Regions from separate parts of the Isoptericola sp. NPDC019482 genome, predicted to be linked through region 2. Evidence: riboswitches for the same ligand, from Rfam matches in the RefSeq annotation. Region 2 holds a riboswitch; each other region holds the start of a gene.
What was found. Region 2 has a riboswitch for thiamine pyrophosphate ahead of ABZ493_RS10570 (ECF transporter S component). Riboswitches for the same ligand answer to the same signal wherever they lie in the genome.
Positions count from the first base shown of each region.

Region 1: it holds a riboswitch for thiamine pyrophosphate, as region 2 does, so the genes downstream of both, thiO (glycine oxidase ThiO) here and ABZ493_RS10570 (ECF transporter S component) in region 2, are expected to answer to the same signal.
Region 3: it holds a riboswitch for thiamine pyrophosphate, as region 2 does, so the genes downstream of both, ABZ493_RS09655 (bifunctional hydroxymethylpyrimidine kinase/phosphomethylpyrimidine kinase) here and ABZ493_RS10570 (ECF transporter S component) in region 2, are expected to answer to the same signal.
Region 4: it holds a riboswitch for thiamine pyrophosphate, as region 2 does, so the genes downstream of both, ABZ493_RS20375 (thiamine ABC transporter substrate-binding protein) here and ABZ493_RS10570 (ECF transporter S component) in region 2, are expected to answer to the same signal.

Region 1 covers NZ_JBEYBQ010000015.1:56,540-64,056, forward strand. The annotation lists gene ABZ493_RS11930 (DUF3817 domain-containing protein) at 1-270, shown strand, start outside; gene ABZ493_RS11935 (ThiF family adenylyltransferase) at 267-1,499, shown strand; gene ABZ493_RS11940 (NUDIX domain-containing protein) at 1,496-1,930, opposite strand; gene ABZ493_RS11945 (thiazole synthase) at 1,971-2,813, opposite strand; gene thiS (sulfur carrier protein ThiS) at 2,844-3,089, opposite strand; gene thiO (glycine oxidase ThiO) at 3,086-4,336, opposite strand; TPP riboswitch at 4,326-4,428, opposite strand; gene thiE (thiamine phosphate synthase) at 4,460-5,119, shown strand; gene ABZ493_RS11965 (hypothetical protein) at 5,257-5,925, shown strand; gene ABZ493_RS11970 (OmpA family protein) at 5,922-6,584, shown strand; gene guaA (glutamine-hydrolyzing GMP synthase) at 6,635-7,517, shown strand, end outside.
Region 2 covers NZ_JBEYBQ010000012.1:76,155-83,671, forward strand. The annotation lists gene nadD (nicotinate-nucleotide adenylyltransferase) at 1-517, shown strand, start outside; gene ABZ493_RS10550 (hypothetical protein) at 510-1,625, shown strand; gene rsfS (ribosome silencing factor) at 1,622-2,068, shown strand; gene ABZ493_RS10560 (histidine phosphatase family protein) at 2,065-2,754, shown strand; tRNA gene ABZ493_RS10565 (tRNA-Ala) at 2,846-2,918, shown strand; TPP riboswitch at 3,063-3,174, shown strand; gene ABZ493_RS10570 (ECF transporter S component) at 3,168-3,815, shown strand; gene ABZ493_RS10575 (ATP-binding cassette domain-containing protein) at 3,820-5,295, shown strand; gene ABZ493_RS10580 (energy-coupling factor transporter transmembrane component T) at 5,292-5,990, shown strand; gene ABZ493_RS10585 (class I SAM-dependent methyltransferase) at 6,042-6,647, shown strand; gene ABZ493_RS10590 (MFS transporter) at 6,690-7,517, shown strand, end outside.
Region 3 covers NZ_JBEYBQ010000010.1:110,503-118,019, reverse strand. The annotation lists gene ABZ493_RS09660 (ABC transporter ATP-binding protein) at 1-1,517, opposite strand, end outside; gene ABZ493_RS09655 (bifunctional hydroxymethylpyrimidine kinase/phosphomethylpyrimidine kinase) at 1,834-3,582, opposite strand; TPP riboswitch at 3,573-3,702, opposite strand; gene ABZ493_RS09650 (hypothetical protein) at 3,822-4,475, shown strand; gene ABZ493_RS09645 (YcnI family protein) at 4,565-5,365, shown strand; gene ABZ493_RS09640 (copper resistance CopC family protein) at 5,362-6,030, shown strand; gene ABZ493_RS09635 (hypothetical protein) at 6,251-7,517, shown strand, end outside.
Region 4 covers NZ_JBEYBQ010000050.1:1,048-8,564, reverse strand. The annotation lists gene ABZ493_RS20390 (hypothetical protein) at 1-300, opposite strand, end outside; partial or broken gene ABZ493_RS20385 (ABC transporter ATP-binding protein) at 377-1,114, opposite strand; gene ABZ493_RS20380 (iron ABC transporter permease) at 1,114-2,760, opposite strand; gene ABZ493_RS20375 (thiamine ABC transporter substrate-binding protein) at 2,892-3,959, opposite strand; TPP riboswitch at 4,031-4,135, opposite strand; gene ABZ493_RS20370 (DUF4235 domain-containing protein) at 4,295-4,561, shown strand; gene ABZ493_RS20365 (PAS domain-containing protein) at 4,607-5,386, opposite strand; gene ABZ493_RS20360 (sulfite exporter TauE/SafE family protein) at 5,540-6,466, opposite strand; gene ABZ493_RS20355 (Rrf2 family transcriptional regulator) at 6,645-7,100, opposite strand; gene ABZ493_RS20350 (AGE family epimerase/isomerase) at 7,097-7,517, opposite strand, start outside.

The sequences.
Region 1 (7,517 bases), on a different contig from region 2:
CTGTGCGTCGAGCTGTTCTTCAAGTACGTGGTGCCGGTCGAGCTCGTCGTCGACTACCTGGGCTGGGTGCCGTTCGCGCACGGCTGGATCTACGTGGTGTACCTCGTCACGGTGCTCGACCTGTGGTCCAAGATGCGCTGGGGCTTCGGCCGTCTCGCCACCATGGTGTTCGCCGGTGTCGTGCCGGTGATGTCGTTCATCCTCGAGAAGCGCGTCCACGCCGACGCCGACGCCAAGCTCGTGGCGCTCGAGGAGCGGTACGCGGCATGACGTCGCTCGCCCCCCTCGTCGCCGCGGGCCCGGAGCTCGACGCCGCGCGGCTCGCCCGGTACGCCCGGCACCTGCCGCTGCCCGGCGTCGGGCCCCAGGGGCAGCGCCGGCTCGCCGCCGCGCGCGTGCTCGTCGTGGGGGCGGGGGGCCTCGGCAGCCCGGCCCTGCAGTACCTCGCCGCGGCGGGCGTGGGCACCCTCGGGGTCGTGGACGACGACGTCGTGGACGTCTCCAACCTGCAGCGCCAGGTGGTGCACGGGACCGCCGACGTCGGCCGGCCGAAGGTCGAGTCGGCGCGCGACCGGCTCGCTGACCTCGCGCCCGACGTCGAGGTGGTGGCCCACGCGGTGCGGCTCACCCCCGAGAACGTGCTGGAGATCGTCGGCGGGTACGACGTCGTGCTCGACGGCGCGGACAACTTTCCGACCCGCTACCTCGTCTCCGACGCGGCCGAGATCCTCGGCGTGCCGGTCGTGTGGGGCGCGATCCACCAGTTCGACGGCCAGGTCGCCGTCTTCTGGGGCGCGCCGGTGCTGGCCGACGGGGCCGGTGAGGAGACCAGGGACCGCGGCGTCACCTACCGCGACGTCTTCCCCGTCCCCCCGCCGCCGGGCACCGTGCCCGACTGCGCCACCGGCGGCGTGCTCGGCGCGCTGTGCGGCACCGTCGGCTCGGTCATGGCCACCGAGGCGGTCAAGCTCATCACCGGCGCGGGCACCACGCTGCTCGGCCGCATCGCCGTCTACGACGCCCTCGAGCTGTCGTGGCGGCAGCTCGCCGTCCGCCCTGACCCGACGCGCGAGCCCGTGGCGGAGCTGCTGGCCGACGACGCCGCGTACGCCGCGTTCTGCGGCCTGCCCGCCCCGGTGGGCGGGTCGGCCGACGTCGACGCCACGGCTGGTGGCCTGGGGCCCGCCAGCATGACCGCCGTCGACGCCGCCGCGCTGCTCGCGGGCGAGGCTCCCGTGGCGCTCGTCGACGTCCGCGAGGACTGGGAGGTGCAGGCGCTGCCGGTCGCGGGCGCGACGGTGTCGCCGAGCGGCGCCTTCCTCGGCGGGGGAGCCGGCGCCGCGGCGGCGATCTCCGCGCTGCCCGCCGACCGCCCGGTGCTGCTGGTCTGCGCCGCCGGCGCCCGCTCGGCCCGCGTGGCCGACGTCGCGCGCGCCGCCGGCGTCGACGCCCGCTCCGTCGAGGGCGGTGCGCCCGCGCTGCTGCTGGCGGCGCGCTAACGCCCCGCGGGTGCGTCCCCGGCGCCCTCGGCCGCGATCCTGAGGAGGGACCGGGCGTCGGGCTCGCGCCACGCGCCGAGCTCGGGCGCGGGGACCCACTCGAGGCCCACCATGCGCGGGCACGTGCAGTCGAGCTCCGGGTCGACACCGAGCGTGGGGTCGCCGGCCGCGACCGCGGTGGCGAACACCGTCGTCGTGCCGCCCGGTTCGGCGATGTCGGCGACGTGCTGCGCGCTCAGCACCGTGAGGCCGACCTCCTCCCGGACCTCCCGTGTCACGGCCTGGGCGGGCGTCTCGCCCTGCTCGATTCCTCCGCCGGGCGGCGTCAGGTAGGCGGGCCCGTCGTGCCGACCGTGGGGTCCCCGGGACCGTTGCCGGACGACGAGGAGCCGGCCCTCTCGCTGGATCAGTGCCGCGACACGGTGACGCACGCCGGCAGTCTTCCACGGCAGCGGGGCTGTCGGCGCTCGCTCAGAGCGCCAGGTCGAGGCGGCCGTCGGGGGAGGAGCTGGCCAGCGCGCCCTCGCGGCGGGGGATGCGGCCGGCCCCCGCGGCGAGGCGGCCGGACTCGACGGCGAGGCGCATGGCGTGCGCCATGCGGACCGGGTCGGCGGCGCGCGTGACGGCGGTCGCGAGCAGGACGCCGTCGCAGCCGAGCTCCATCGCGAGGGCGGCGTCGGACGCCGTGCCCACCCCGGCGTCGAGGATGACCGGCACGCGCGCGGCGGACGCGATCGCCTCGATGTTGCGCGGGTTGAGGACTCCCAGGCCGGTGCCGATGGGGGCGCCGAGCGGCATGACGGCGGCGCAGCCGACGTCCTCCAGCCGGCGCGCGAGGATCGGGTCGTCGTTCGTGTACGGCAGGACGACGAACCCGTCGCGCACCAGCCGGTCGGCCGCCTCGACGAGGCCGAGGGGGTCGGGCAGGAGCGTCACGTCGTCGGCGATCACCTCGAGCTTGACCCAGTCGGTGCCGCACGCCTCGCGCGCGAGCTGCGCCGTGAGCACGGCCTCGGCGACCGAGAAGCAGCCCGCCGTGTTGGGCAGCGCGCGGATGCCGAGCCGCTCCAGCAGCCCCCAGATGCCGCCGTCCTCCGCGCCCGTGCCGCCGGGGCGCACCGCGACGCGTCGCATCGCCACCGTGGTGAGCCCGGTGCCGGACGCGACCAGCGCGTCCTCGAGCGTCATGAGGTTCGACGCGCCGCCCGTGCCCATGACGAGGCGCGAGCCGATCTCCGTGCCGGCGACCACGAGCGGGTCGACGAGCGGGTGCGCGACAGGGGCGGACGTCGCCGCGGCGGGCGTGCTGGTCATGCTTCCTCCATACCTTCTGCGTGCTTCAGGTCAGCCGCCCTGGACGGCGGTGACGATCTCGACCCGGTCGCCGGGCGCGATCCGGGTGCCGGCCCACAGGCCGCGGGGGACGACCGCGTCGTTCACGGCCACGGCGATGCCCTGCACCGTGCCGTCCGCGACGAACGCGGGGACGAGGGCCGCGACGACGGCCTCGACGCCGTCACCGTGCGGCCCGTCGAGCGCGTAGGCCTCGCCGTTCACGACGGCGGTGCGGGCGGCGGGGATGGCGGTCATCGGGCGGCTCCTTCGGGGAGTGGACTGTCGGCGGGACGGTCGGCGGGCGCGAAGCGGCGCGGGTCGGCGGCGGACAACGCGTCGTCGGGGGGAGGAGCTCCGGTCAGCGCGGCGAGCACGGCGTCGGCGGTGAGCGGCGCGAGCAGCACCCCGTTGCGCCCGTGCCCGACGGCGGCGAGCAGGCCGGGCACGGCGGTGGCGCCGACGAGCGGCAGGTTGTCGGGGGTCGCCGGGCGGGCGCGCGGCGTGACGTCGACCAGCGCGGCCTCGTCGATCCCGGGCACGAGGGCGCGTGCGTCGCGCAGCAGGGCGAAGACGCCGCCGGCCTCGGCGCGGCGGTCGTCGGGACGCTCCTCGCTGGTGGCGCCCACGACGATCTCGCGGTGCTCGGGCCCGCTGCCCGGTCCCGTGCCGGTGCCGGCCGCCCGCGGCACGACGTACACCGACCGCCCCTGCACCGTGCCGCGTACCACGTGCTCCAGCGCCAGGCCCGGCGGGGCGTCCAGGCGCACCGTCATGCCCTTGACGGGGCGCACCGGGACGCGGACCTCGGGCACGCCGTCGAGCAGCGACGCCGTCATCCCGTGACCGGTCGCGAGCACGACGGCGCCCGTGGCGTGCCGCGCACCGGCGCCGTCGTGCACCGCCACGACCCGGCCCGCGGCGTCGCGCTCGAGACGCACCGCGGCGCGGCGGACCAGGGCGGGGCCGAGTGCCGCGCACAGTGCCGCGTGCGCCGCTCGCGGGTCGACGGCCAGGTCGCCGTCGACGACGGCCGCACCGGCGAGCCGTGGCCCGAGGTACGGCTCGCGCCGTCGCGCGTCGGCGACGGGGACCTCCGCGGACGCGAGGCCCCACTCCCGGTGCAGCGCCAGCACGCGGCGCAGCAGCGCGAGGTCGTCGGCGTCGTACGCGACGGCGAGAGACCCGGCGCGCAGCAGCGGGACGTCGTGGCCGGTCGCGGCGGCCAGGTCGGCGGCGAACGCGGGCCATCGGGCGGCCGACGCGACGTTGAGGCGGGCGAGCTCCCGCTCGCCGAAGTCGGCCTCGCTGACGGCCGCGAGCATCCCCGCGGCCGCGCGGGTGGCGCCGTCGCCGGGCGACGGGTCGAGCACTGTGACCGCGAGGCCGGCGTCCGCGGCCCGCCAGGCCACGGCGAGGCCGACGATCCCGCCGCCCACGACGACGACGTCGCGGGCGGACGCGCCCGCGGGAACGGATCCCGGAGCGGGTGCAGAGGTGGGCATGTGCGCTCCCTTCGCTGGCATGACCCAGATCAGGTTCGACGGTCGGCTCCTACGCCCTCTCAGCCCCGAGCGGGGCTCCCGTGCGCGGCCACTGTAACCCGGGCCGTGGTTACCCTGGCCGGCGTGACCACGACCACGCCCGCTGCCGACGCGGCCCGCGCCCGCCTCGCCGACGCCCGCCTCTACCTGTGCACCGACGCCCGCGAGGACCGGGGCGACCTGGAGGACTTCCTGCACGCGGCGCTCGCGGGCGGCGTCGACGTGGTGCAGCTGCGGGACAAGACGCTCGACGTCGCGCGCGAGCTCGAGCTGCAGGGGATGGTCGCCCGCGTCGCCGCGGAGCACGGCGCGCTCTGGGCCGTGAACGACCGGGCCGACGTCGCGCAGCTCGCCGGCGCGCCCGTGGTCCACATGGGGCAGCGCGACCTGCCGGTGCCGGCGGTGCGTTCGCTGCTGGGACCGGACCCGGTGCTGGGCCGCTCGACCCACTCCGCCGCGCAGGCGGCCGAGGCGGAGGCCGATCCGGACGTCGACTACTTCTGCGTCGGCCCCCTGTGGGCCACGCCCACCAAGCCCGGCCGCGCGGCGGTCGGCCTCGACCTGCTGCGCGAGGTCGCCGCGACCCGCCCGACGACGCCGTGGTTCGCCATCGGCGGCGTCGACGCCGAGCGCCTGGACGCCGTGCTCGACGCCGGCGCGTCGCGCGTCGTCGTCGTGCGTGCCATCACCCAGGCACCGGACCCCGAGCGCGCCGCTCGGAAGCTGCGCGAGCGGCTGGGCTGACCCCGGCGCCCGAGGCCTGTGACCTGGGGAGTTCTCCCCATGGATGCCCCGGGCGGACCCCTGCCGGCGCGTGCCAGAGTGGGGCCCCTGCCCCCACCACGGCCGGGTACTGGCCGTGCCCCGACCCTGGAGGACGCATGTCCGCACGGACCGCACGCGCCCGCACCACCGCAGCACTCGCCCTCGCCGGCACGCTCCTGCTCGCCGGCTGCACCGGCAGCCCGAGCGACGACGAGGCCGGCGCGACGGGCGAGGCCGCCACCGCGGAGCAGGCCGCCGCCGACCCGGGCACCGCCACCGTCGCCGACCAGGTGATGGCGGAGCAGAAGATCGCCACGCCGCACGGCGGCGGCGACGCGTGGGGTGGCGAGCTCACCGTGACGCTGCGCTCCGTCGAGGTCGGCGCCGAGAACATGACCGTGCGGTGGGCGCTGCGCTGGGACGACGACGAGTCGCCCGCCGACGCCGGCGCCAGCTACTACGACCTGGGCGTCGTGCCCGCGACGACCGTGACCGACCGCACGGCCCTCAAGGCCTACAAGCCCTACTGCACCGAGGGGGCCTGGCAGCTGGACAGCGACGACGCGGCGCAGGCGTCGCTCGCGCAGCTCAGGTGCCGCGAGTCGATGCTGGTGTCGCCGCTCGAGAACATCACCTTCAAGTTCCCCAACCACGGGACGATCGAGGCGTCCGCCGTGCTGCCCGCCCCGGACGGCGAGCCGGCGACCGTGGACGTGCTGCCCGCGGAGGGGCTGCCGCTGTTCACGGACGCGACGGTCACCTACGGCGACGGGGCCGCGCAGTGACGCTCCGGGCCCGGGGAGCCGCCGTCGCGGCGCTCGCCGTGCTGCTCGCGGCGGTCGCCGCGGGACCGGCCGGCGCGGAGACGAGCCCGAGCGCGTCGTCGGACACCACGACCTCGGCCGACCCGGAGCTGATGATGGCGGCGCACGAGGCGCTCGCGGAGCAGGACGCGAAGGTCGAGGCGGCCGAGCTCACCGACGCGATGCGCGCGGACTCGACGCTCGACCTGCGCGCGCCGGACTCGACGTTCGACCTCCGGCCGGACGACTCCACGACGGTGCTGGAGAAGACGCAGGAGAAGGAGGACGACACGGTCGTGACGCTCACCTCCGACCTGCTGTTCGACTTCGGCAAGGCGGAGCTGACGCCGGAGGCGGAGAAGGCGGTGGCCGACCTGGCCGCAGACATCCCGCAGGACGCGACGGTCCGGGTGGACGGGTACACCGACTCGATCGGCACGGACGCGAGGAACCTCAAGCTCTCCGAGCAGCGCGCGAACGCGGTCGCCGACGTGCTCGAGGCGGAGCGGCCGGACCTGGCCCTGAAGGTCAAGGGCCACGGCGAGGCCGACCCCGTCGCGGACAACGAGGTGAACGGCGAGGACAACCCCGCAGGGCGCGCCCTGAACCGGCGCGTCGAGGTGACCTACCCCACCGCGTGACCCCGTGGACGGGCCGGGGAGGGGGAGCGTCCGGCGGCTAGGATGAGCCGGTGACGTCTCCCGCCACCACCCCCACCCCGCGCCCGGTCCTCGTCGTCGACTTCGGCGCCCAGTACGCGCAGCTCATCGCGCGCCGCGTGCGCGAGGCCAGCGTCTACTCCGAGATCGTGCCGCACACGTTCACCACGGAGCAGATGCTCGCCAAGAACCCGGCGGCGATCATCCTGTCCGGCGGCCCGTCGTCGGTGTACGCCACGGGCGCGCCGTTCGTGGACCCGGCGCTGTTCGAGGCCGGCGTGCCCGTGCTCGGCATCTGCTACGGCTTCCAGGCGATGGCGCAGGCGCTCGGCGGCACCGTCGCGCAGACGGGGCAGCGGGAGTACGGCGGCACCGAGGTCGAGGTCTGCGAGGCGGGCGTGCTGCTGGCCGGCACCCCCGACCACCAGACCACCTGGATGAGCCACGGCGACTCCGTGCACGCCGCGCCCGAGGGGTTCCAGGTGCTCGCGACGTCGTCCGGCTCGCCCGTCGCCGCGTTCGAGGACACCGGCCGCCGCCTGTACGGCGTGCAGTGGCACCCCGAGGTCAAGCACTCCGCCCACGGGCAGGCCGTCCTGGAGAAGTTCCTCTACGAGGGCGCGGGCCTCAAGGCCGACTGGACGCCCGGCAACGTCATCGCCGACCAGGTCGCCGCGATCCGCGCCCAGGTGGGCGACGCGCGCGTCATCTGCGCCCTGTCCGGCGGCGTCGACTCCGCCGTCGCCGCGGCCATCGTGCAGCGCGCCGTCGGCGACCAGCTCACCTGCGTGCACGTGGACCACGGCCTGCTGCGCGAGGGCGAGGTCGAGCAGATCGAGCGCGACTTCGTCGCCTCCACCGGCGTGCGGCTCATCATCCGCGACGAGAAGGAGCGGTTCCTCACCGCCCTCGCCG
Region 2 (7,517 bases):
GGCGGCGCTGCTCGACCTCGACGAGGTCGTCTTCGTCCCCACGGGCAAGCCGACCTTCAAGCAGCACCAGAAGGTGTCGCAGGCCGAGCACCGCTACCTCATGACGGTGATCGCGACGGCGTCGAACCCCCGGTTCACCGTGAGCCGGGTCGACATCGACCGTCCGGGACTCACGTACACCGTCGACACCCTGCGGGACCTGCACGAGCAGCGACCCGACGCCGACCTGTTCTTCATCAGCGGCGCGGACGCGATCGAGCAGATCCTGACCTGGAAGGATGCCGCGCTCCTGTGGGAGATGGCACACTTCGTGGCTGTCACGCGGCCGGGGCACCAGCTCATGGTGGACGGCCTGCCCCACGACGGGGTCACGACGCTGGAGGTCCCGGCGTTGGCGATCTCGTCGAGCGACTGCCGTCGTCGGGCGCAGGCCGGCCAACCGGTGTGGTACCTGGTGCCGGACGGCGTGGTCCAGTACATCGCCAAGCACGGTCTGTATCGAGGTCTCGATGAGTGACAACAACCCGTCCCGCCCGCTGACCCGCCGCGAGATCCGCGAGCGGGAGCAGGCGGCCGCCGCCGCACAGGCCAGCGCCGGGCAGCAGGCGCCGCCCGCGCCGGAGTACGGCGCGCCCGCCGCGGCCCGGTCGCCGTTCGGCCCGCCCGCCGGCCAGGCGCCCGCTCCGCGGTTCTCCGCGCCGGCCGCAAGCGCGCCGTCCCGCCGCTCGCTCCGCGAGCAGAGCCCCGCGCCCGCCGCCCCGGCCCCTGCACCGATGGTGCGGCCGCCGTCCACCTCCGCCGGCGTGCGCGGGCTGGACGAGACCGGGCGCCTGGCCCCGATCCAGCGGCCCACCGGGGAGATGTCCCGCGCCGTCGCCCCCACGCCCGCGGTCCGGCCCGCGCCGGCGCCCAGCGCCCCGGCCGCGCCTCCTGCGCGCACCTCGACCCGCCGCGACCCCGGTGCGGCGCCGACGGGCGCCGCCACCGGGCTCGGGATGCCCCCGCTGGCCGCGCCCTCGAGCCCGTCGGCGAGCTCCGCGCCCCCCGCGGCCAGCCCGCCGGCCACGGTCGCCCCGCGCCCCGACGGACCCACCCGCCGTTCACCGTTCGCGACGACGGGCACCGCGTCGCCGTTCGGCACGACGTCGGCGCCGTCGGCCCTGTCGTCGGCCCCGTCGTCGATGCCGCCCGCCGCGGCGCCGACCACCCCGCCGCCCGCCGCCTCCACGTCGGTGGCGCCCCCGCTGCCCTGGGCGAGCCCGACGACCGAGCGGCCCGCGTCCGTGCCGCCCTCGCGCCCCGCGCCCGGTGCCGCGCAGGCGCCGGCCGCCGCCGAGCGTCCCGCCGCGTCGCCGTTCGACGCGCTGGTGGCGTCCGAGCAGCCCGTCCGGGCGCGTTCCGCCGCGCCGCAGGTCGACGAGGACGACGACGAGGACTGGGACGAGCCCGAGGCGTCGTACACCTGGCTGCACTACATCGTCCTCGTGGTCGTCGCGTTCGTGCTCGGCCTGCTGGTGTGGAAGCTTCTGCTCGGGGGCCCGGACACGAACGACTTCCAGACGGACCAGGCCGCCCCCGCGGCCGGCCACTCGCTCACCCTCGAACACCCCGGAGCCGCCGCATGACCGCCAGCCCCCGCGCCGTCGAGCTGGCGGTCGTAGCCGCCCGGGCCGCGTCCGACCGCAAGGCGCAGGAGATCATCGCCCTGGACGTGAGCGACCAGCTGGTGCTCACCGACGTGTTCCTCATCGCCTCGGGCACCAACGAGCGGCAGGTCTCGGCCATCGTGGACGCCGTCGAGGAGGCGATGTTCCTCGCCGGGTCCAAGCCGATCCGCCGCGAGGGCAAGGCGCAGGCGCGCTGGGTGCTGCTGGACTTCGGCGAGGTCGTCGTCCACGTGCAGCACGCCGAGGACCGCGTGTACTACGCGCTCGAGCGGCTGTGGAAGGACTGCCCGGCGGTCGAGCTGCCCGAGGACGCGCGCGGCGGCGACGGCGCGGCGGCCGCTGCCGAGTACGGCGACGACGGCGGCGACGGCGTGATCCGCCTCGCGGGCGACGAGCGGTGACGGCCGGCACCGTCGTCCTGCTGCGGCACGCCCGCACCGCGTACAACGCCTCGCTGCGGCTGCAGGGGCAGATCGACATCCCGCTCGACGAGGTCGGCCGCTGGCAGGCGGCGGAGGGCGGCTCCGCGCTCGCGTCGTCGCACCGCGCGACGCGCATCGTGTCCTCCGACCTGGGGCGTGCCGTCGAGACGGCGGCCGCCTACGCGGACGCGCTCGGCGGGATGTCCGTCGTCGCCGACGAGCGGCTCCGGGAGCGCGGCTTCGGCGCCTGGGAGGGCCTCACCGGCGCGGAGCTGCAGGAGCGCTGGCCCGAGGAGTACGCCGCCTGGCGGCTCGGTGCCGAGCCGGCGGGGGCGGGCGCTGAGACGAAGGCGGCGGTCGCGCAGCGCATGGCCGTGGCCGTGGCCGAGCACGTCGCGGACCTGGACGACGACGCGACCCTCGTCGTCGTGTCGCACGGGGCCGCGATCTCGCTGGCGGTGACGGCGCTGCTCGGGCTCGACCCGACCACCTGGCGCGGGCTGTCCGGCATGCACAACGTGCACTGGTCCCACCTGCACCGTGCAGGCGAGGGGGCCGAGCCGGCCTGGCGACTCGTGGCGCACAACGTGGGCGCGGGGTACCCCCTGGACCGCTGGCAGGCGGGGCCGGACTGGAATTTGGAACCTGGCCCGAAGTCTGCCTAAGATATCGACGTTCCCGAGGGGCGCAAGCCCGGAGGAACACACCGAATCAGACGAATCGCCTGGCCGTCCGCGGTCGCGAGAGTCGGTTCTCGGGGCTGTGGCGCAGCTGGTAGCGCACCTGCATGGCATGCAGGGGGTCAGGGGTTCGAGTCCCCTCAGCTCCACCCCGACGAGAAGGCCCGGAACCTCATGGTTCCGGGCCTTCTCGCATGACCAGGGGTTTCACCGTACGGGACGCCCCTTGCGCCGACGCCGACGTCGCCTAAGGTCGGCCCTGCGGCCGCCTCGTCGGCCGTCACATCTGAAGACACCCATGACAGGGGAGCGCCGTCGAAGGGGCGCTGAGAGTGCGGGCACAGCCGCAGACCCTTGGAACCTGCTCCGGTTAGCACCGGCGAAGGGAGTTACCTGGAATGTCCGCGCCCATTTTCTCGCGCATCCCGTCCCTGCGGTACCGCACCGTCGACCTCGTCACCGTGGCCATGCTCGGCGTGGCCGTCGGCGTCGTCTTCTGGGGCTGGACCCAGCTCTACCACCTGCTGTCCGCCGGTCTGGCGGTCGTGTTCCCACCGGCCACCGGTCTGCTCGGGGGCGGCTGGCTGCTCGGCGGGGTGCTGGGCGGGCTCATCGTCCGCCGCCCCGGCGCGGCGCTGCTCACCGAGGTGGTCGCCGCGAGCGTCGAGGCGTTGCTCGGCGCCGGCTGGGGCTTCTCGGCGATCGTCTCCGGCGTCGTCCAGGGGTTCGGCGCCGAGCTCGTGCTCGCCCTGTTCCTGTACCGCCGCTTCGGCACCGCCGTCGCCGCCCTGGCGGGCGCGGCGGCGGGCGCGTGCGGTGCCGTGTACGAGTGGTTCGCGTACTACCCCGACTGGGAGTGGCCCTTCCGGCTGGCCTACCTGGGCCTCTTCGCGCTGTCCGGCGCGCTGCTCGCGGGGCTCGGGGGCGCGGCGCTCGTGCGCGCCCTGGCCCGGGCCGGCGTGCTCGACGCCTTCGGGCCCGGGCGCGACCTTGCTGATCGTGCCGCCGGCCGCACGGGCCGCGCCGCCGGCCGCACCCGGGCCTGACGCCGTGGCACGCGACGACGTCCGGGCGCGCGTGCGGGGGCTGCGCTGGCGGCCCACGGGGCGCGCGACCCCGACGGTCGACGGCCTCGACCTCACCGTCGGCGCGGGGGAGCGCGTGGGGCTGGTCGGCCCCAGCGGCGCCGGCAAGTCGACCGTGCTGCACGCGCTGGCGGGAGTGCTCGGGGACCCGCTGCCGGGGGAGCTGTCCGGCACCGTGCACGTGGACGGAGGGGTCGGGTACGTCCCGCAGGACCCGGGCTCCGCGGTGGTCGCGTCCCGGATCGGGCGGGACGTCGCGTTCGGGCCCGAGAACGCCGGCCTGCCGCGGGCGGAGATCTGGCGCCGCACGGACGAGGCGCTGGACCGGGTGGGACTGCGGTACCCGACCGGCCGTCCCACGTCGGCCCTCTCGGGCGGTGAGCTGCAGCGGCTGGCGCTCGCCGGGGCGCTCGCCCGGACGCCCGGCCTGCTGCTGCTCGACGAGCCGACGGCCATGCTCGACCCGGCCGCCGCGGCCGAGGTGCGCGCCGCCGTCGTCGGCGCGCTGGAGGGCACGGACACGTCCCTCGTCGTGGTTGACCACCACGTCGGGCCGTGGTTCGAGCACCTGGACCGCGTCGTCGTGCTCGGTCCGGGCGGCCGGATCACGCACGACGTCGCGCCGGCTGCGCTCGACGCCGCCGCGCTCGACGTCCCCGCGGGCGGCGCGACCTCGCTGCGGGACGAGCTGACCCGGGCCGGGGTGTGGCTGCCCGGGGTGCCCGCGCCCGCGCCGCTGGACGTGCCCGCGTCGCTGGTGGCGCCGGACGGGCCCGGGCCGGACGTCGTCGTCGAGGGGCTCCGCGTCGACCTGGTGACCCGCGGCCTGCGCGGGCGCACCACCACGAATGCGCTCGACGGCGTGGCCGCGCGGCTGCCGGCGGGGCGGCTCACGGCCGTGACGGGGCCGTCGGGGGCGGGGAAGTCCACCCTCGTCGCCACGGTCGCGGGGCATCTGCGACCGACGGCCGGCGAGGTGCGGGGCGCCCCAGGGCGTACCGCGCGCTCGCGCGACCTCGCCCGGTCGTGCGGGTGGGTACCGCAGCAGCCGGAGCACGGCCTGCTCGCCCTGCGGGTGCGGGACGAGGTCGAGCTCACGGGGCGCCGCCTCGGCGTCGCCGTGGACGCGGACGAGGTGCTCGCGCTGCTGCGCCTCGACCACCTCGCCGACGCGCACCCGTTCCGGCTGTCCGGCGGCGAGCAGCGCCGGCTCGCCCTGGCGGCCGCGCTCGCGCACCGCCCGGGGCTCGTGCTGCTCGACGAGCCCACCGTCGGGCAGGACCGGCAGACCTGGGCCGCGGTGGCCGGCTGGGCCGTCGCCGCCGCCCGGCACGGGGCCACGGTCGCGGCGAGCACCCACGACGGGCACCTCGTGGCCCACGCCGGCCACCAGGTGCGGCTCGACGGTCCGGCACGCCAGCGACAGGTGGTGGCGGCGTGACCGGCGTGCTGGCGCGGGTGAACGACCTCGTGCTCGTGGTCCTCGGGCTGCTCGGCCTGGTCGCCTCGCTGGGGGTGCGGGACGTCGCCAGCGCGGCCGCCGGGCTCGGCGCCTGCCTGGCCCTCGGGCTGGTGCTGCTGCCGCGCGGCGTGGGGTCGCCGCTGCGATATCTCACGGTGGTCGTCGCGGTCGCGTCGGTGACCTGGTCGACCTGGCTGCTCGGCGGCCACGACCCCGTGGTCGCGGGCGTGGCCGGGGCCCGCATCGCGGTGCTCGCGCTGCCGGGGGTGGCGCTCGCGCCGCTGGTCGACCCGAGCGGCCTGGCCGACCAGCTCGGCCAGCGGCTGCGCCTGCCGGCCCGCTTCGTCGTCGGGGTCGGGGCGGCGCTGCAGCGGTTCGAGCGGCTCGGCACCGTGTGGCAGCAGGCCTCCCGTGCCCGCCGGTCGCGGGGCGTCGGGCCCGGCCGGGGGCCGCTCTCGCGGGCGCGGCACGCGGCGTCGGTGACGTTCGCCGTCCTGGCGGCCACCCTGCGCGACGCGACCGTCATGTCCGTCGCGATGGACGCCCGCGGCTTCGCCGCCGCCCACCGCCGCACCTGGGCGGAGCCGGCGCCGTGGACGAGGTCGGACACCGTGGTGCTCGCCCTCGGCGCGGTCGCGGCGGCGCTGCCGTGCGCCGTCCTGGTCCTCGCGTAGGCGCGCCGCGAGCGACCCGCCGGGCGCAGAATGGGCGTCGGGAGGTGCTCCATGGCTCGCCAGGTGCACGACTTCGACGCGCTGTACGCCGCGGACGACCCGCCGCCGTGGGAGATCGGGCGTCCGCAGCCCGCGCTCCTGGCGCTCGTGCGCCGGTCGGTCCTCGCGGACCCGGTGCTCGACGTCGGGTGCGGCACGGGCGTGCTGGCGCTCGCCGTCGCGCGGGCGGGCCACCAGGTCGTGGGCGTGGACGCCGCGCCGCACGCGATCTCCCGCGCCCGGGAGCGGGTCGCGGGGGCGATCCTCGATGCCGGGGAGGTGCGGTTCGAGGTGGCGGACGCCCGCCGGCTCGACCGCCTGGACCTCCGGCCGCGGACCGTCCTCGACTCGGGCCTGCTGCACACCCTGGACGACGACGGTCGTGCGGCCTACGTGGCCGGCCTGGAGGCGATCTGCCCGCCTGACGCGCTCGTCGCCGTGCTCGCGATGTCCGTGGACGCCGGGCTCGGCTGGGGCACGACCGCCGACCGGCTGCGGGCCGCGTTCGGGGGAACCGCCTGGTCGTCCGCCGCGGTCTCGGACGCCGAGATCGCCGCGCGCACCGCCGGCGAGGAGCTGCACCTGCCGGCGCTGCTGCTCACGACGCGGCGGGCGTGAACGCCCCCGACCCGTCGAGAGCCCGTGCGATAGGAAGGGGGCGTGCCGTCCCCGCCCCTCTTCCCGTTCCGCAGCGTCGTCCTGGGGGCCTTCCTCCCCACCCTGGTGCTGGAGATCGGCATCGGCGCGCTGCTGCCGGTCGTGGCGGTCACCGCCACCGGCCGCGGCGCGACCCTCACGGTCGCGGGGCTCGTGGCCGCCCTGCTGCCGCTCGGCAAGATCGCGTTCGACCTGCCGGCCGGCGCGCTCTCGCAGCGGCTCGGCGACCGGGTCGCGATGCTGGTCGCCGGCAGCGTCGCCGTCGTGGCGTTCACGACGATCGCCCTGTCCTCGGCGCTGTGGGGCCTGGCCGCCGGCGTGCTCGCGCTCGGCGCGGCGAACGCCGTGTTCAACCTCGCCCGGCAGGCGTACCTCACGGAGATCACGCCGCCGCTGCGGCGGGCGCGCGTCATGTCGACGCTCGCGGGGGTGCACCGCATCGGCCTGTTCCTGGGGCCGTTCGCCGGCGCCGCGGTGATCGCGGCGACGTCGCTGCACGGCGCGTTCTGGCTGGGCACCGGTGCCGCGCTGGTCGCGGTGCTCGTCATCGCCCTGGTCCGCCCGGAGCCGCAGGCCGACGCGCCCCTGCCGCGGCCCGCAGGCGGGCCGCGGGTGTCCATCGCGGCGGTCGCGCGGGACCACCGGCAGCTGTTCGCGACCCTCGGGGTCGCCATCCTGCTGGTGAGCTCCGTACGCGGTGCGCGGCAGACCGTCATCCCGCTGTGGGGCGAGCACCTGGGCCTGAACGCCGAGGTGACGTCGCTCGTCTTCGGCGTCTCGGGCGCCCTGGACATGCTGCTGTTCTACCCGGCGGGCAAGGTGATGGACCGG
Region 3 (7,517 bases), on a different contig from region 2:
GCGAGCCGTTGCCGCTGCCCGCCGGACAGGGACAGGCCCTCCTCCCCGATGCGGGTCTCGACACCCTGTGGCAGGTCGGCGACGAAGCCCGCCTGCGCCACCTCGAGCGCCTCGTGCAGGCGCCGCTCGCGCTCGGTCTCCGGCACGGCGTCGGGGCCGGCCTCGGGGACGCCGAGCAGCACGTTGTCGCGTACCGACGCCGAGAACAGCGTGGGGTCCTCGAACGCGACCGCGACGGCCCGGCGCACGTCGTGCCGCCGCAGGCGCCGCACGTCGACGCCGTCGAGCAGCACCTCGCCCCCCGTGACGTCGAAGATGCGCGGCACCACCATCGCGAGGGTGGACTTGCCCGAGCCGGTGAGGCCGACGAGCGCCGTCGTCGTGCCGACGGGGAGCTCGAGGTCGACGTGCTCGAGGACCGGGCGCGGCGCGTCCTCGTAGCGGAACGTGACGTCGCGGAGCTCCACGTGGCCGCGCGCCGGGCCTGCCTTCACGGGGTCGGCGGGGTCGGCCAGGGGGTTCGGGGTCTCCATCACCTCGAAGAAGCGGTCGACGGCGGTGCGCGCGTTGAGCGTCATCGACAGGGTCATCCCGAGGTCGACCACGGGGCCGTTGATGACGGCCGTCGTGAGGAAGAAGGCGACGAGGCTGCCGACCGTGATCTGCCCCTGGGCGGCGAGCACCGTGCCGAGCACGAGGCAGACGGCCAGCGTGACCTCGGGGATGAGCTGCAGCGACGTGGTGACGGTGGCCTGGTTGCCCGCCTTGCGGATCTCCGTGCGACGCAGCTCCTCCGCCTGGTCGGTGAACGAGTCCAGCGCGTCACGCCCGCGGCCGAACGCCTTGAGCACGCGGATCCCGTGCACGGACTCCTCGACGGTGGTGGCGAGGTCGCCGGACTGGTCCTGCGACAGGCGCGCGATGACGCGGTAGCGACGCGAGAAGCGGAACGCGATGACGGTCACCGGGATCGCGCCCGCGAGGTAGACGAGCCCGAGCCACCCGGCCGTGGCCAGCAGGATGCCGACACCGACCACGATCGTCACGATGCTGACGACGAGCTGCAGGAGGCCGAACACCAGCCAGCGGCGCAGCAGTCCGAGGTCGCCCATGATGCGGCTGAGCAGCTGGCCGCCGGGCCACCGGTCGTGGAACGCGACGGGCAGGTCCTGCAGGTGGCGGAACAGCGCCATCCGCAGCTCGGCCTCGACGCGCGTGCCGGGGTACATCACGAGGTTGCGGCGCAGCAGGACGAAGCCGGCCTCGGCCACGCCGAGCACCAGCACGAGCACGACGGGCACCACGAGGGCGCCGAGGTCGTGGGCCGCCGCCCCCTCGGCGAGCGGGCCCTCGACGAGAGCCTGCAGCACGCGCGGGATCGCCAGCGCGGCGAGGCTCGCGCCCAGCGCGGAGAAGAGGCCGCCGACCATCCGGGGCAACGCGGGGCGGACGTAGGGGTACAGCCGGCGCACCGACGCGAACGTGGAGAGCTCTGACCCGGCGGGGGCGACGGCCACGGGGGCGGCGTCGCCCGTGCGGCCCGGCGGGCCCTCGGCGCGACCCGGCGGGGTGCCGGGCGCGGCGGGAGGTCGGGGTGCGGAGGAGGCGGAGCTCCTCCTGGGACTGTCGGAGGGATCGGCGCGGCGGGCGCCTCGGCTGCGGCTGCGCGAAGTGCGCTTCGTGTCGGGCATCACAACCATTCTGTCACTCGCCGCCGACACGCTTGCCCCGATCATGCGGTGCGCCGCGATCTCGGGATACCGCTTACCCCCGCGAGATCTCGCCGTCGCGCCCTCGGTCGAGCGCGACGGCGAGAGCCGCCACGGGCCGCGGTCAGGCCACCGCGACGCCCCCGGCACCGTGTCCGGCACCGCCACCGGCACCGTGCCCGGCACCGTGTCCGACCGGGGTTCCGGCGGCGTCATCGGCCGCGCCCGTCGGGGCGGGCAGGCCGGTCTGGTCGAAGAACGCCAGCTCGTGCGCGCAGGCCGCACGGAACGCGGCCGACATCCGGTCCCTGGTGGGGGCGTCGGCCGCCGCGGCGGCCCGGCGCAGGATCGCGACGGCCTCGCGCGTCGCGTCGGCGAACGCGTCGTCGGCGTACGTGCCCAGCCACGCGGCGTACGGGTGGGCGGGGTGGTTGCGGGCGGCGAGCCGCTCCCCCACGTCCTGGTAGATCCAGTAGCAGGGCAGGACGGCGGCCACGAGGGTCGCGTAGTCGTTTCCGGCCGACCGCAGGTGGTCGAGGTACGCCGCCGTCGTCGGGCTGGCGGGCACGTCCTGCGGCTCGCCGCCCAGCCAGCGCGTGTGCAGGTCGAGCTCGGTGACCAGCGCCCCGTGCGCGCCACCCGCCCAGAACGCCTGCTCGACCCGGGTCGGCGCGAGCTCGCTCGCCCGCGCGAGGCAGCGCGCGTAGTCGCGCAGGTACAGCGCGTCCTGCTCCAGGTACGTGCGGAAGTGCCCGGCGTCGAGGCTCCCGTCGCCCAGCGACCGGACGAACGCCAGGTCGTCGATCGCGGCGCGCACGCCCGCGGCATCGTCCCACCAGCGCGCGACGACGTCCTCCCCGTGATCGTCCGCGGACGCGTCGCCCGCGCCCGCCGCTGGCGACGTCGCGGGCTGCTCCACGGCGCCGGCCCGCAGCCCCACCAGGTGGTCCACGGGGCCGTTCCCGCCGCCGACGCGCAGGTCCTCCCCCGCCCGGATCGCCGCGGTGAGCCAGGTCTTCGTGCCCCGCAGCGCCTCGGCCCAGTCGCCCGTGCGGGCGTACCTCGCGGCCAGCCCGCTGGACAGCGAGCAGCCCGTTCCGTGGGTGGAGGTGCTGGTCAGGCGCAGCCCCGGCAGCTCGACGAGCACGCCCTCCGGCCCGACCAGGGCGTCCGGGGCCCCGTCCCCCGTCGCGACCGCCTCGGCGGCGCCCAGGTGCCCACCCTTCGCCACCACGAGGACCCCGTGCCGCGCCGCGAGCCGCCGCGCCTGGTCGAGGGCGGCCGGCCAGTGGGCCGCCGGAGGCTCGCCGGCGAGGACCGCGAGCTCGGGCAGGTTCGGGGTCACGACGTCCACGCGGCCGAGCAGGTCCCGCACCGCGTCCTCGGCAGCCGGGTCGAGCAGCCGGTCGCCGCTGGTCGCCACCATGACCGGGTCCAGCACGACGGCGGGGCGCGCCGTCGTGCCGGTGGCGTCGCACGCGGCCCGCGGCAGCCCGTCGAGCCAGGCGGCCACCGCCCGGGCGACCGGGGCCGACGCGAGCATCCCGATCTTCACGGCGTCGACGGTCACGTCGTCGGTGACGGCGTCGAGCTGGGCGGCGAGGAACTCCGCGGGCGGCACGTGCACGTCGCGCACCCCCCGGGTGTTCTGCACGGTCAGCGCCGTGACGGCGGCCATCCCGTAGCCGCCCGCGGCCGCGATCGACTTGAGGTCCGCCTGGATCCCCGCGCCCCCGGAGGGGTCGGACCCGGCGACCGCCAGGACGCGGGGGCGGCTGCCTCTCGCCGGCGCCGACAGCACCGTGGAGGCGGGAGCGGGAGCAGTGGTGCCGGCGCGGCCGGCGGAGCTGTCTTCAGGTGCGCGCGCACGCATGTCGACATCCCTTCGCTAGTTCGAGCTAGATCAGGTTCGACGGGTGTGATCTCAGCGCCCGCCGGCCGGCCGCGACGATGTCGCAGCGATGACCGACCGGACGCACCCCGTGTCGTGCGGCCCACGGTAGCCCAGGTCAGAGCAGGCATCGCCGGGCGTCCGGCCCGCGCGTGTCGGAGGTGCAGGCCTCAGCACCGACGTCCCGTCGCCGTCGTCCGCCCGCGCGGTAGGGTGCGGGGGTGCCCGTGGTCGTCCGTCGTGTGCGCGAGCTCCTCGTCGCAGGTACGACGCTCAGCATCGCGGCCGCCGCCCACCTCCTGGCCGGCGGCGCGCTCCCCGGTGCACCCCTCGCCTGGCTCGTCGTCGCGGCGCTCACGGCGCCCCTCGCGGTGTGGACCGCCCGCCGCCGGCTGACCCTCCGGCGCCTCCTGCCGGCGATGGTCGCGCTGCAGCTCGTGCAGCACACGACGTTGTCCGTGCTCGGCGCGGCGGGCACGCGCGCTCCTTCGGCACAGCTCTCGACCCCGGGCACCACCCCGGACGGGCATGCGCTCCACGCCCTGGGCCCGGGCTCCCTCGCGCCCGCGACGGGCGGCGGGCTGTTGCACCACGCGTCCGACACCGGCACCACCTCCTGGATGCTTGCGGCGCACGCCGCCGCGGTGCTGCTCACCGCCCTGCTGCTCGCGGCGGGCGACCGGGCAGCCCTCACCGTCGTGGGACACCTGCGGCACGTCGCGCTGCTCGTGCAGGAGCCGCCGGTGCTGCCGGTGGTCCGCGAGCCCGCCGTCGTCGTCGGGCGCACCTGGCGCCCCCACCCGGCCCGTGTCCGCCGGCGCACGCCCCCGCGGGGCCCCCCGCTGCTCCCGGGCGCGCTCGCGCGCGCCGCCTGACCCTGCCCTGGTCCGTCGTCGGACGGGGGCGGGTCCCTCGCCGTCCCACGACCGTCTGACACACCTGACAGCCAGGAGCAGAAGAACCCATGTCCAGGACCACCCCTGTCCTCACCCCTGCCCTCCGCCCGCGCCGCCTCGCCGGCGTGGCCGCCCTCGCCCTCCCTGCCCTCGTGCTCGGCGCGACCGCCGCGTCCGCGCACGTGACCGTCACCCCGGACGCGGCCGAGACCGGGTCGTACGCCACCCTCACCTTCAAGGTCCCGAACGAGTCCGCCGAGGCCTCGACCACCGCGGTGCAGGTCGACCTGCCGAGCGACACCCCGTTCACCAGCGTGTCCGTCGAGCCCGTGCCGGGCTGGACGGCGAAGGTCACCCAGGCGCCTCTGCCCGAGCCCGTCGAGGTGCACGGCACCACCGTCACCGAGGCGCCGGCATCCATCGAGTGGACCGCCGACGACGCCGACGCCGGCATCGCGCCGGGCGAGTTCCTCCGGTTCACGGTGTCGGCCGGCGCCGTCCCGGACGGCGTGGAGGAGATCGTCCTCCCCGCCACCCAGACCTACTCCGACGGCGAGGTCGTCGCCTGGGACCAGGAGGCGTCGGGCGACGCCGAGCCCGAGCACCCTGCTCCCGTCCTGCAGGTCGTGCCCGCCGCCGAGGACGGCGGCCACGGCGCGGCGTCGGCCGCCGGTGCCGGCGACTCGGGCACGGACGCGGGCACGGACGCTTCGGCCGAGGACGACGGCTCCGGCACCCTCCCGCTGGCGCTGGGCGCCGCGGGCCTCGGGCTCGGGCTGGTCGGCGCCGTCACGGGTGTCGTCGCCCTCGCCCGGACGCGCGCCCGCGCCGACGGCACCGACGGCACCAGCAGCACGGAGCAGCGATGAGCGTGCAGAGCAGGAGCACCGCCGCGCGGCGCGCCCTCGCCGCGGCCGGTTCGTTCGCGCTCGCCGTGGGCCTCGGCGCGGCCGGCGTCGTCGGCGCGGCCGTGCCCGCGAGCGCCCACAACGTCGTCGTCGGGACGTCGCCGACCTCGGGGTCGACCGTGACCGAGCCGCCGGAGTCCGTCGACGTGACGTTCGACGACGTGGTGCTCGACCTGTCCGCCGAGGGCTCCAGCACGGTCCTCACGGTCACGGACCCCGACGGCACGAACTACGCGACCGGCTGCCCGACGACGCAGGACCGCACCGTGTCCGTGCCCGTCGCGCTGGGCGTCGGCGGGGAGTACACCGTGGACTGGCGGATCGTGTCGGCGGACGGGCACCCCACCAGCGGCGAGTTCTCGTTCACCTACGACCCGCCCGCCGGGGCTGAGGCCGCCGCTCCGGCGGCGGACGCGGCACCGTGCGACGCGGCCGGGACGGCCGGGGACGACGCCTCCGGCGGCGCGGCGGACCCTGCGGCGGGCGGTGCGTCCGAAGCGGACGCGCCCTCCGGGGACGGCAGCGCCTCGGAGCTGGCCGTGGTGCTCGGCATCGCGGGCGGCGTCGTCGTGCTCGCCGGTGCGGCGGTGCTCGTGGCACTGCGGCTCGCCCGACGCCGGGGCTGACGCATGGGCTGACGCGCCGCACCCCGCGACCTGTCAGGGCCAGCGCCGCGTATACCGCGCCCTGGCCCTGACAAGTCCTGGTGCCCCCCGAGCTGTCAGGGCCGGGGCTGGGTATACCCCGCGCTGGCCCTGACAGGTCGATGGTCCTGGCGGCTCGAGTACACCTGCGTCGCCGTCGGGTCGTCCCCGGACCGCGTCGGAGCCGCCTACGATGCCGACCATGGATGCGGGGCAGATCGTCGGGATCGTGACGGGCCTGGTCGTGGTGGTCGTGCTGGTCACGGCGGTGGCCTTCTGGGCGGCACGACGCCGCCGGGCGGCGCGCGGACGGGCACAGGACCTGGAGGCGGAGCTGCAGCGGCTCGGGCTGGAGGCGGGCTCCGCCCTGGTCCGTGCGGACGAGCGGGCCCGGCTCGCGGAGGACGAGCTCGCGTTCGCCCAGGCGGAGCTCGGCGACCGGGAGACGCGCGAGCTCGCGCCCACGCTGCGGCGGGCGCGCGAGCGCCTGTCCGAGGCGTTCCACCACAACCAGCTCCTGCACGACCACGTCCCGGACACCGACCAGCAGAGGCGCGAGTGGTCGGCGCGGGTCGTCGACCTGTGCCGGTCGGCCGACGCCTCGCTCGACGAGCTCGACCGTGGGCTCGCCGCCCTGCGGCAGACGGTCCGCTCGACCCCCGACGCCGTCGACCGCGTGGACGCGGAGCTGGCCCGGGTGCGCGAGGCCGTGCCCGCCGCGCGCGCCGACCTCGAGCGCCTGCGGGGGCAGTACGCCGAGCGGGCCCTGCTGCCCGTCGCGGACAACCCGGAGCAGGCGGAGCGGCTGCTCGAGTTCGCCGGTCGCAGCACCGCAGCCGCCCGCAAGCGCCTGACGACGCAGCAGGTCGCGGAGGCCGGCGCCGCAGCACGCGCGGCGGAGGAGGCCGTGCGCCGCGCCGAGGGGCTGCTGCGCGCCGTCGACGACTACGAGGCCGAGGCGTTGCGGGCGGAGGCGGCCCTCGGGGCGATCGTCGCGGAGTCCCGCGCCGAGCTCGCCGAGGCACGCGCCCTCCCGTCGGCGCAGCGGGCGGGCCGGATCGACGGCGCGGTCGCGGCGCTCGAGGACGCCCTGTCCGCGCTCCCCGCCGCGGGCGAGCCCGGCGACCCGGTGGGCGCCCTCACCCGGGTCCGCGAGGCCAACACCGCGCTGGACGACGCCGTCGCGGAGCGGGCGGAGCGTGACGAGCGCGCCCGGCGTGCGGCGTCCCGGCTCGGGCCTGCGCTCGACGACGCCGAGCGGCAGCTCGCGGCGGCGCGGTCCGTCGTCGACGACTACCGCGCCCCTGTGGGCCCCGACGCCCGCACGCGCCTGGCGGAGGCCGAGCGCGAGGTGGCGCAGGCCCGCGCCGCGGAGGACCCCGAGCGCGGGGTCGCCGCCGCCCGCCGGGGCGCCGCGCTCGCCGCGGAGGCCGCGACCCTGGCGCACCGGGACATCGCCCGGTCGGGCC
Region 4 (7,517 bases), on a different contig from region 2:
ACCGACCCGGTGGTACTCGACGATCGGGTCCCCCTCGACGGTCAGGGAGCGCACGACGAGCTCCGCCCCCGCGCCCGACGCCGCCGCGTCGAGGCACGCGAACGCCTCGGCCAGCTCCGCCTCCGGCTCGTCCTCGCCGAGGTCCGGGCGCGCGGTCACCTCCCCGCAGGTCGGCAGGGGGTCGCGGGCGGCGAAGACGTCCTCGCCGTCGCCCGCGCCGCACGCGGCCAGCAGCACGAGGCACGCCATGCCGCACGCCGCCGCGAGGGGCCGCCGGCTCCGGCCGTCAGACCACGTCATGCCCCGATGATGTCGTCACGGCGGCAGTCCTTGCACCGGACGGCTCGGAGTCGTCGGCGACGCCGTCCGCGGACAGGCCCAGGAACTCCGCGACGCGCGGGGTCGCGGGCGCCCGCAGCAGCACGTCGGGGGCGTCCACCTGGAGCAGCCGCCCGGCGTCCATGACGGCCACGCGGTCGGCGACGGTGAACGCCTCGTCGTGGTCGTGCGTGACGAAGACGGCGGTGGTGCCGGTGGCCGTGAGGGTGTCGCGGACGTCGACGGCGAGCCGCTCGCGCAGCCGGCGGTCGAGCGCGGACAGCGGCTCGTCGAGCAGCAGCAGGCGCGGGCGCGGCGCGAGGGAGCGGGCGAGCGCGACGCGCTGCTTCTCCCCGCCGGACAGCGTCGCGACCGACCGGCCCGCGTACCCGGCCAGGCCGACGTCGGCGAGCAGCTCCGCGACGCGCGCGGCCCGCTCGGCGCGGGGCACGCCCTGGGTCTCGAGCCCGTAGGCGACGTTCCGGCCGACGTCCCGGTGCGGGAAGAGCTGCCCGTCCTGGAAGAGCAGGCCGAAGCCGCGCCGGTGCACGGGCACGCCCGCGAGGTCCTCGCCGTCGAACGCCACGGTCCCGCCCGCGAGCGGCTCCAGCCCGGCGACGGCGCGCAGCAGCGACGACTTGCCGCAGCCGCTCGGCCCGAGCAGCGCGACGATCTCGCCGGCCGCGACGTCGAGCGACACGCCGTCGACCGCGACCGCCCCCGCCCGGCGGCGCGTGGCGCCGTATCGCACGACGGCGTCGCGCACGGCGAGCCCCGTCGTCTGGCCCTGCTCCATCAGAACTCCCCTCCCGGCCGGTCGCCGCGCAGGCGCTCGGCCACCATCATGACGGTCGCGGTGAGCACGGCCAGCACCACGGACGCCGCGAGCGCCATCCCGTAGTTCTCGGCCCCGGGCCGCCCGATCAGCCGGTAGATGACCACCGGCAGCGTGGCCGTGTCGGGGCGCGCGAGGAACGACGTCGCGCCGAACTCGCCCAGCGAGACGGCGAACGCGAACCCGATCGCCAGCCCGAGCGACCGCGCGCCCAGCGGGCCGTCGACGGTCCGCAGCACCCGCCCGGGCGCCGCGCCCAGCGCGGCGGCCGCCTCGCGCAGCCGCGGGTCGATGGCGCGCAGCACCGGCAGCATCGTGCGCACCACGAGCGGGATCGCGACGACCGCCTGCGCGATCGGCACCAGCGCTCCGGAGGTGCGCAGGTCGACGTCGAGCCCGAGCGGCTCGTCCAGCGTGATGAGGAAGCCGAAGCCCACCGTCACGGCGGACACGCCGAGCGGCAGCATGAACGCGGCGTCGAGCACGCCGACGGCGCGCCGCAGCCCCGCGCGCCGCGGGCGCCGGGACACCACGAGCGCCACGAGGCCGCCCACGACGACGGCGATCAGCGCGGCCCACGCCGCGGTGCGCAGCGAGTTGCCGAGCGCCTCCCACACCGTGACGGTGAGGGCGTTGCGACCGCCCGTGGTGCCGAGGGCGACGTAGTTGTCGAGGCCCCAGGACCCGTCTGGCGCGCGCAGCGACCGGGTGACGAGGCCCGCCATGGGCAGCACGAGGAGCCCGGCGACGACGACGAGGGTGACGAGCGCCGGCACGAGGTCCGTGCCGTCAGCGCCCGCGCGCAGCCGCAGCCGGTGCGCGGACACGCTGTCGCTCGTCAGGTGCAGGGCCCGCTCCCGCTTCGCCCGCGCGCGCGAGCTGACCAGCAGCGCGCCGGCGACGACCACGAGCTGCAGCACCGACAGCACCGCCGCGGAGCGCAGGTCGAGGAACTGGGTGGTGCGGGTCCAGATCTCCGTCTCGATCGTGCCGTAGCGCAGGCCGCCGAGCACCAGCACGACGCCGAACGCCGTCGCGCAGAACAGGAACACCACCGCGGCGGCCGACGCGATCGCCGGGCCGAGCGCGGGCAGCGTCACGGTGCGGAACGCGCGCCAGGGCGTCGCGCCGAGCGCGCGGGCGGCCTGCTCGGCGCGGGGATCGAGCCGCTCCCACATGCCGCCGACGGTGCGCACCACCACCGCGTAGTTGAAGAACACCAGCGCCAGCACGATGCCGGCGAAGCTCTCCTCCAGGTGAGCCCAGCCGAGCAGCCCGCCGGGCGCGAAGAGCGCACGGAACGCGACGCCGACGACGACGCTGGGCAGCACGAACGGCACCGTCACCAGGCCCCGCACCAGGGTGCGCCCGGGGAACCGGCACCGGTAGAGCACGTACGCGCCGGGCAGCCCCAGCAGCACCGACAGCAGCGTGCCGGTGAGCGCCTGGGCGAGCGTCTGCCCGACGATCCGCCACGTGCGCTCCTGGGACAGCACCTCCGCGAAGCCGGACAGGTCGAGCTCCCGCCCCGCCGCGGTCTCGGTGAAGAACCCCTGCAGGACGAGCGACACCACCGGCCACGCGAAGAAGACCGCGAGGAAGCCCAGCGGGAGCGCGACGGCGACACCCCAGCCGAGCCACGCGCCCCACCGGTCTCCGCGCCACCGTTCGGCGCGCGACCGCGCCGCCCGGGGGGCCGGGCGGGCGGTGCCGGCCGGGACGCGGGGCACGGGGCGCGTCAGCCGACGACCGTCGCCGTCCACTGCTCGATCCACTCGTCGCGGTGCGCGGCGACGTCCGCGGGCGCCACCTCGAACGGCTCGTCGGCCAGGGGCGCGAACTGCTGCCAGTCGGCGGGCAGCTCCACGTCCGGGTCCGCGGGGTACATGTACATCTGGCCGGGCACGTCGGCCTGGAACTCGGCGCTCGTCAGGAAGTCCACGAGCTTCTTGGCGCCCTCGGGGTTCTCGGCGCCCGCCAGCACGCCCGCGTACTCGACCTGCCGGAAGCAGGTGTCGAGCATCGCGCTGGTGGCGGAGGTCTTCCCGTCGTCGCTCACGGTGAACGCGGGCGACGTCGCGTAGGACAGCGCGATCGGGCGCTGCCCGCCCTCGCCGGCGCCGGAGAAGTCCACGTAGTACGCGTCCTCCCAGCTCTCGGCCACCTTGAGGCCGTTGTCGCGCAGGTCGGCCCAGTAGGCCTCCCAGCCGTCCGTGCCGAAGGCGCCGATCGTCGCGAGCAGGAACGCGAGGCCGGGGGACGACGTCGCCGGGTTGGTCACGACGGTGAGGTCCGCGTACTCCGGCTTCGCGAGGTCCTCGAGCGTCGTCGGGGGCGTGACGCCGTTCTGCTCGAACCAGCCGTCGTCGAGGTTCATGCACACGTCGCCCACGTCGACCGGCGTCAGGGTGCCGGCCAGGTCGTCGGGCGCGTAGGCCGCGACCTCCGGGGCGAGGTCGGCCGGCTGGTACTCCTCGAAGACCCCGGCGTCCACGGCCCGCGACGCGTACGTGTTGTCCACGCCGAAGACGACGTCGCCCAGCGGCGCGTCCTTGGTGAGCACGAGCTGGTTCACCAGCGTGCCCGCGTCCCCGGGGGCCACCTGCTCGACGGTGAGGCCGGACTCCTTCTCGAACGCGGCCAGGACGTCGTCGGAGACCGCGAACGAGTCGTGGGTGACGAGCGTGACCGTGTCCGACGCCGCGCCGGTCGCGTCGTCGGTGGGCGTCCCGCCGCACGCCGCCAGCAGCGGCAGCAGGGCGACGACGCCCGCGGTGGCGGCCGTGGCCGTGGTCGTCAGCTTCATGCTGTCCTCCTCAAGGTGCGAGAAGGGGGTCCTGCGGGCACCCGGCACCGTCGTGGTGCGGCCGTCCGCAGGGATCGAGATTCCCGACTTCCTCCACCGGTGCTAACCGGGTCAGGTTCGAGGGTCTGCGGCGGTCCGCACTCTCAGCGCCGGTGGGCGCTCCCCTGTCGTATCACCACGAGCCTACCCGTCGACGCCGCGCTACCGTGGTCCCGTCCTCGGCCACGGGGTGTGACGTGCCTGACGTGCCGTGACGCCGCCCGGAGGCCGCGGACGCACGCGAGACGACGCGCGGTCATGCCGCGGCCGCGCCGGGACCTACCGAGGGAGAGCACGTGACGGACACCGAGCAGCCGCTGGGCGTGAAGGTCGGCACGGTGGTGCTGACGATCGCCGCCGGATGGGTCGCGCAGAAGCTGATCGGCGTGGTCTGGGAGAAGACGACGGGCAGCGTGGCGCCCACCAACGTGGACGACGACGAGATCTCGATCATCCAGGCCGTCACCTTCGCCGCGGTCTCGGGCGGGGTCGCGGTGCTCGCGAAGCGCCTCGCCCGCAAGGGCGCCGTGCGCGCGGCGGCCCGGTTCGTCCCCGGCCGCTGACCCCGCAACCCCTAACGGCCCGCCCTGCGGGTCAGTTCTCGCGCGTCAGTGGCTCGCGCGCGGACGCCGGCGGGCGAGCTGCGCGTCGTGACCGTGCGGCCGGTCCACCGGCCGCACGGTGGCGAGCGCCTGGCTGAGCCGGTCCGCCGCGTCCTGGGCCGGCGGGGCCGACCGCACCACCTCCGCCGCCGTGAGCGCGGCGTCGCGGTCCCCGACCGGCCGTGCGAGCCCCTTCATCACCTGTTCCCCCGCCGACTGGGCGGAGATCCCGACCTGCGCGCCGGCGTCCGCGAGCACCTCGTTGGCGACCGACTCGTCGACGCCGCAGACCGCCATGATGGCGCCCTTGGCCTGCTCGGCCGCCGCGGCCGCGACGAAAGCGCGGGAGACGGCGCGGTGCGCCTCGCGCTCCAGCGCGTCCCGCACGACCGGGCTCGCGTCGATGACGTAGCCGACGATCTGCGACGACGCGCCGTCGGCCCCGTGCCTCCCCTGTCCGGTGACGACGACGGTGTGGGTGCGCCCGTGGTCGTCCACGACGCGGTGCGCGCCCGAGAACGGCCGCCCGGTGCCGAGCGCGACCACCGCCGTCCGGGAGAGCCGCTCGCGGTCGTCGGGGTGCAGGTGGGCGCGCAGCACCTCCGGCCCCGGCGGGATCTTGCCCGGCTCACGGCCGAAGATCCGGAAGACCTCGTCCGACCACCACCACTCCCCCGTGGCGACGTCGACGCGGTACCGGCCGACGAGCAGTTGGCTCCCGGCGCCCAGCAGCTCCGCGAGGGCGACGAGCTCGCGGCGCGGTGTGTCGTTGGGCGTGCTGGACATGAGGCTCACCCCCCAGTGCCGTGCAGCTGGGTCCGGCGCGCAGTTCTCCTGGCTCCACCACGGTACCGGGACGGCACGACACCGCCACCGCACGGCGGGTGACGTGCGGTGGCGGTGGTGTCGTCGGTGGCCTCGGCCCTGCCGGGGCAGGCGTCAGGCGACCGTCGTCGCAGCGGCCTCGGGGTGCTCGCCGGCCGCCTCGGCCCGCTCCGCGGCGACCGCCTTGCGGTGCTCGCGGAACGAGTAGGTGACGGCGGCGGCCCAGCCGACGGCGATGAGCCCGAGGACGAGACCCCGTACTCCGTCGCTCACCGGGAACTCGTCGAGGCTCAGCAGGGTGCGGACGTTGGTGAGCACGATGATCCCGCCGACGGCGGAACCGAGGACGCGCGGCGGCACCAGGCGGACGAGCCATGCGGCGATCGGCGCCGCGATCAGGCCACCGATGAGCAGCGCCAGGGCCCAGGTCGGGTTGATGCCCGCGGTCCCGAGGCCGAAGAGGAAGCCGAGGCTCGCGGCGACGGCCACGAAGAACTCGCTGGTGTCGATCGAGCCGATCACCTTGCGGGGCTCCATGCGGCCGCTCGCGAGGATGGCGGGCGTGCCCACCGGCCCCCAGCCGCCGCCGCCGGTGGCGTCCATGAACCCGGCGACCAGCCCGAGCGGCGTGAGGAACCGCTTGCGCAGCGGCTGCCCCAGGCGGTCCGTGCGCAGCCCGCGGAGCGTGAACCGCAGCAGCACGTAGAGGCCCAGGCCGAGCAGCAGGATCGACATCAGCGGCTTGGCGATCTCGGTCGACAGCCAGGACAGGAACGTCGCGCCGGCGAACGCGCCGATCGCGCCGGGGATGCCGATCTTCGTGACGACCTTCCAGTCGACGTTCCCGAACCGCCAGTGCGACGCACCGGAGGCCAGGGTGGTGCCGACCTCGGCGAGGTGGACGGTCGCGGACGCCGCCGCGGGGTTGGTGCCGATCGCGAGCAGCAGGGTCGTCGAGGTGACGCCGTAGGCCATGCCGAGGCTGCCGTCGACGAGCTGCGCACCGAGGCCCACGAGGGCGAGGAGGACGAGAGTCCGCACGGGGGTTCCCTCCGTTTCGGCGCGGCAGCCGGTCCGCCGCGTCCATGACGAAGTTACCCGATCGGCTCTATCGGATTCAACGGTCTCAGCGATGTGTCTGTATCGTGAGATGTGCCGATGGACCGCGGGACGCGAATGCGGTGGCGCCCGCGGCGGGGTCAGGCGGCTGAGGTCGTCGTCAGGGGTTGACCCACGCCGACTCCTGCTCGGTGAGCCGGCGCACGACGTCCGGGATCTTCCCCGTCGCGAGGTCCGCCAGGGTCACCTGTTCCAGCACGGCCCGCACGTTCATCCGCAGCGCCACCCACACGTGCAGCAGCGACGCGGCCGCGCCGGTGTACTCCAGGTCGGAGGGCCGCGCATCGCGCACGAACACCAGCGGCCCGTCCACGGCTCGCACCACGTCGGCGACGGTCACCTTGTCGGCCGGGCGGGCGAGCACGTACCCCCCGCCGGCCCCCCGGCGGCTCGCGACGATCCCCTCGCGCCGCAGGTCGCTGAGGATCGCCTCGAGGAACCGGTGCGGCACCTGCTGCGCACGGGCGAGCGCCTCGGCGGGGACCGGCCCGCCGTCCGACGTCGCGAGCTCGGCGGCCGCCCGCACCGCGTAGTCGGCCTTCGCGGAGATCCTCACGACGCCGCGTCCGCTTCGCCCAGCCGGGCGCCGGCCAGCAGGGGCCCGGCCTGCCGGGCGGACGCCGCGAACGAGCCGGTCAGGGGCAGGTCCGGCAGGATGACGGCCTGGGCCGCGTGGTAGACGTCGGGCTTGCCGATCCAGGTCCGTCCGGACGGGCGGTTCTCCGTGTCGAGCTCGTGGAACCAGGAGCCACGCTCGTGGTCCACCAGGTGGGCGTCGATCCACGCCCACCACCCGTCGGCGAGCTCGGCGTAGCGCGCCTCACCGGTCGTGCGGTGCAGGACGTCGGCGGCGGCCACCGCCTCGGCGGCCACCCAGTGGAAGCGTCGCGCCTCGACGGGGGTGCCCGACCAGTCCGTCGTGTACACGAACCCGCCGCCCGCGCCCTCCCAGCCGTCCGTCACGGCACGGTCG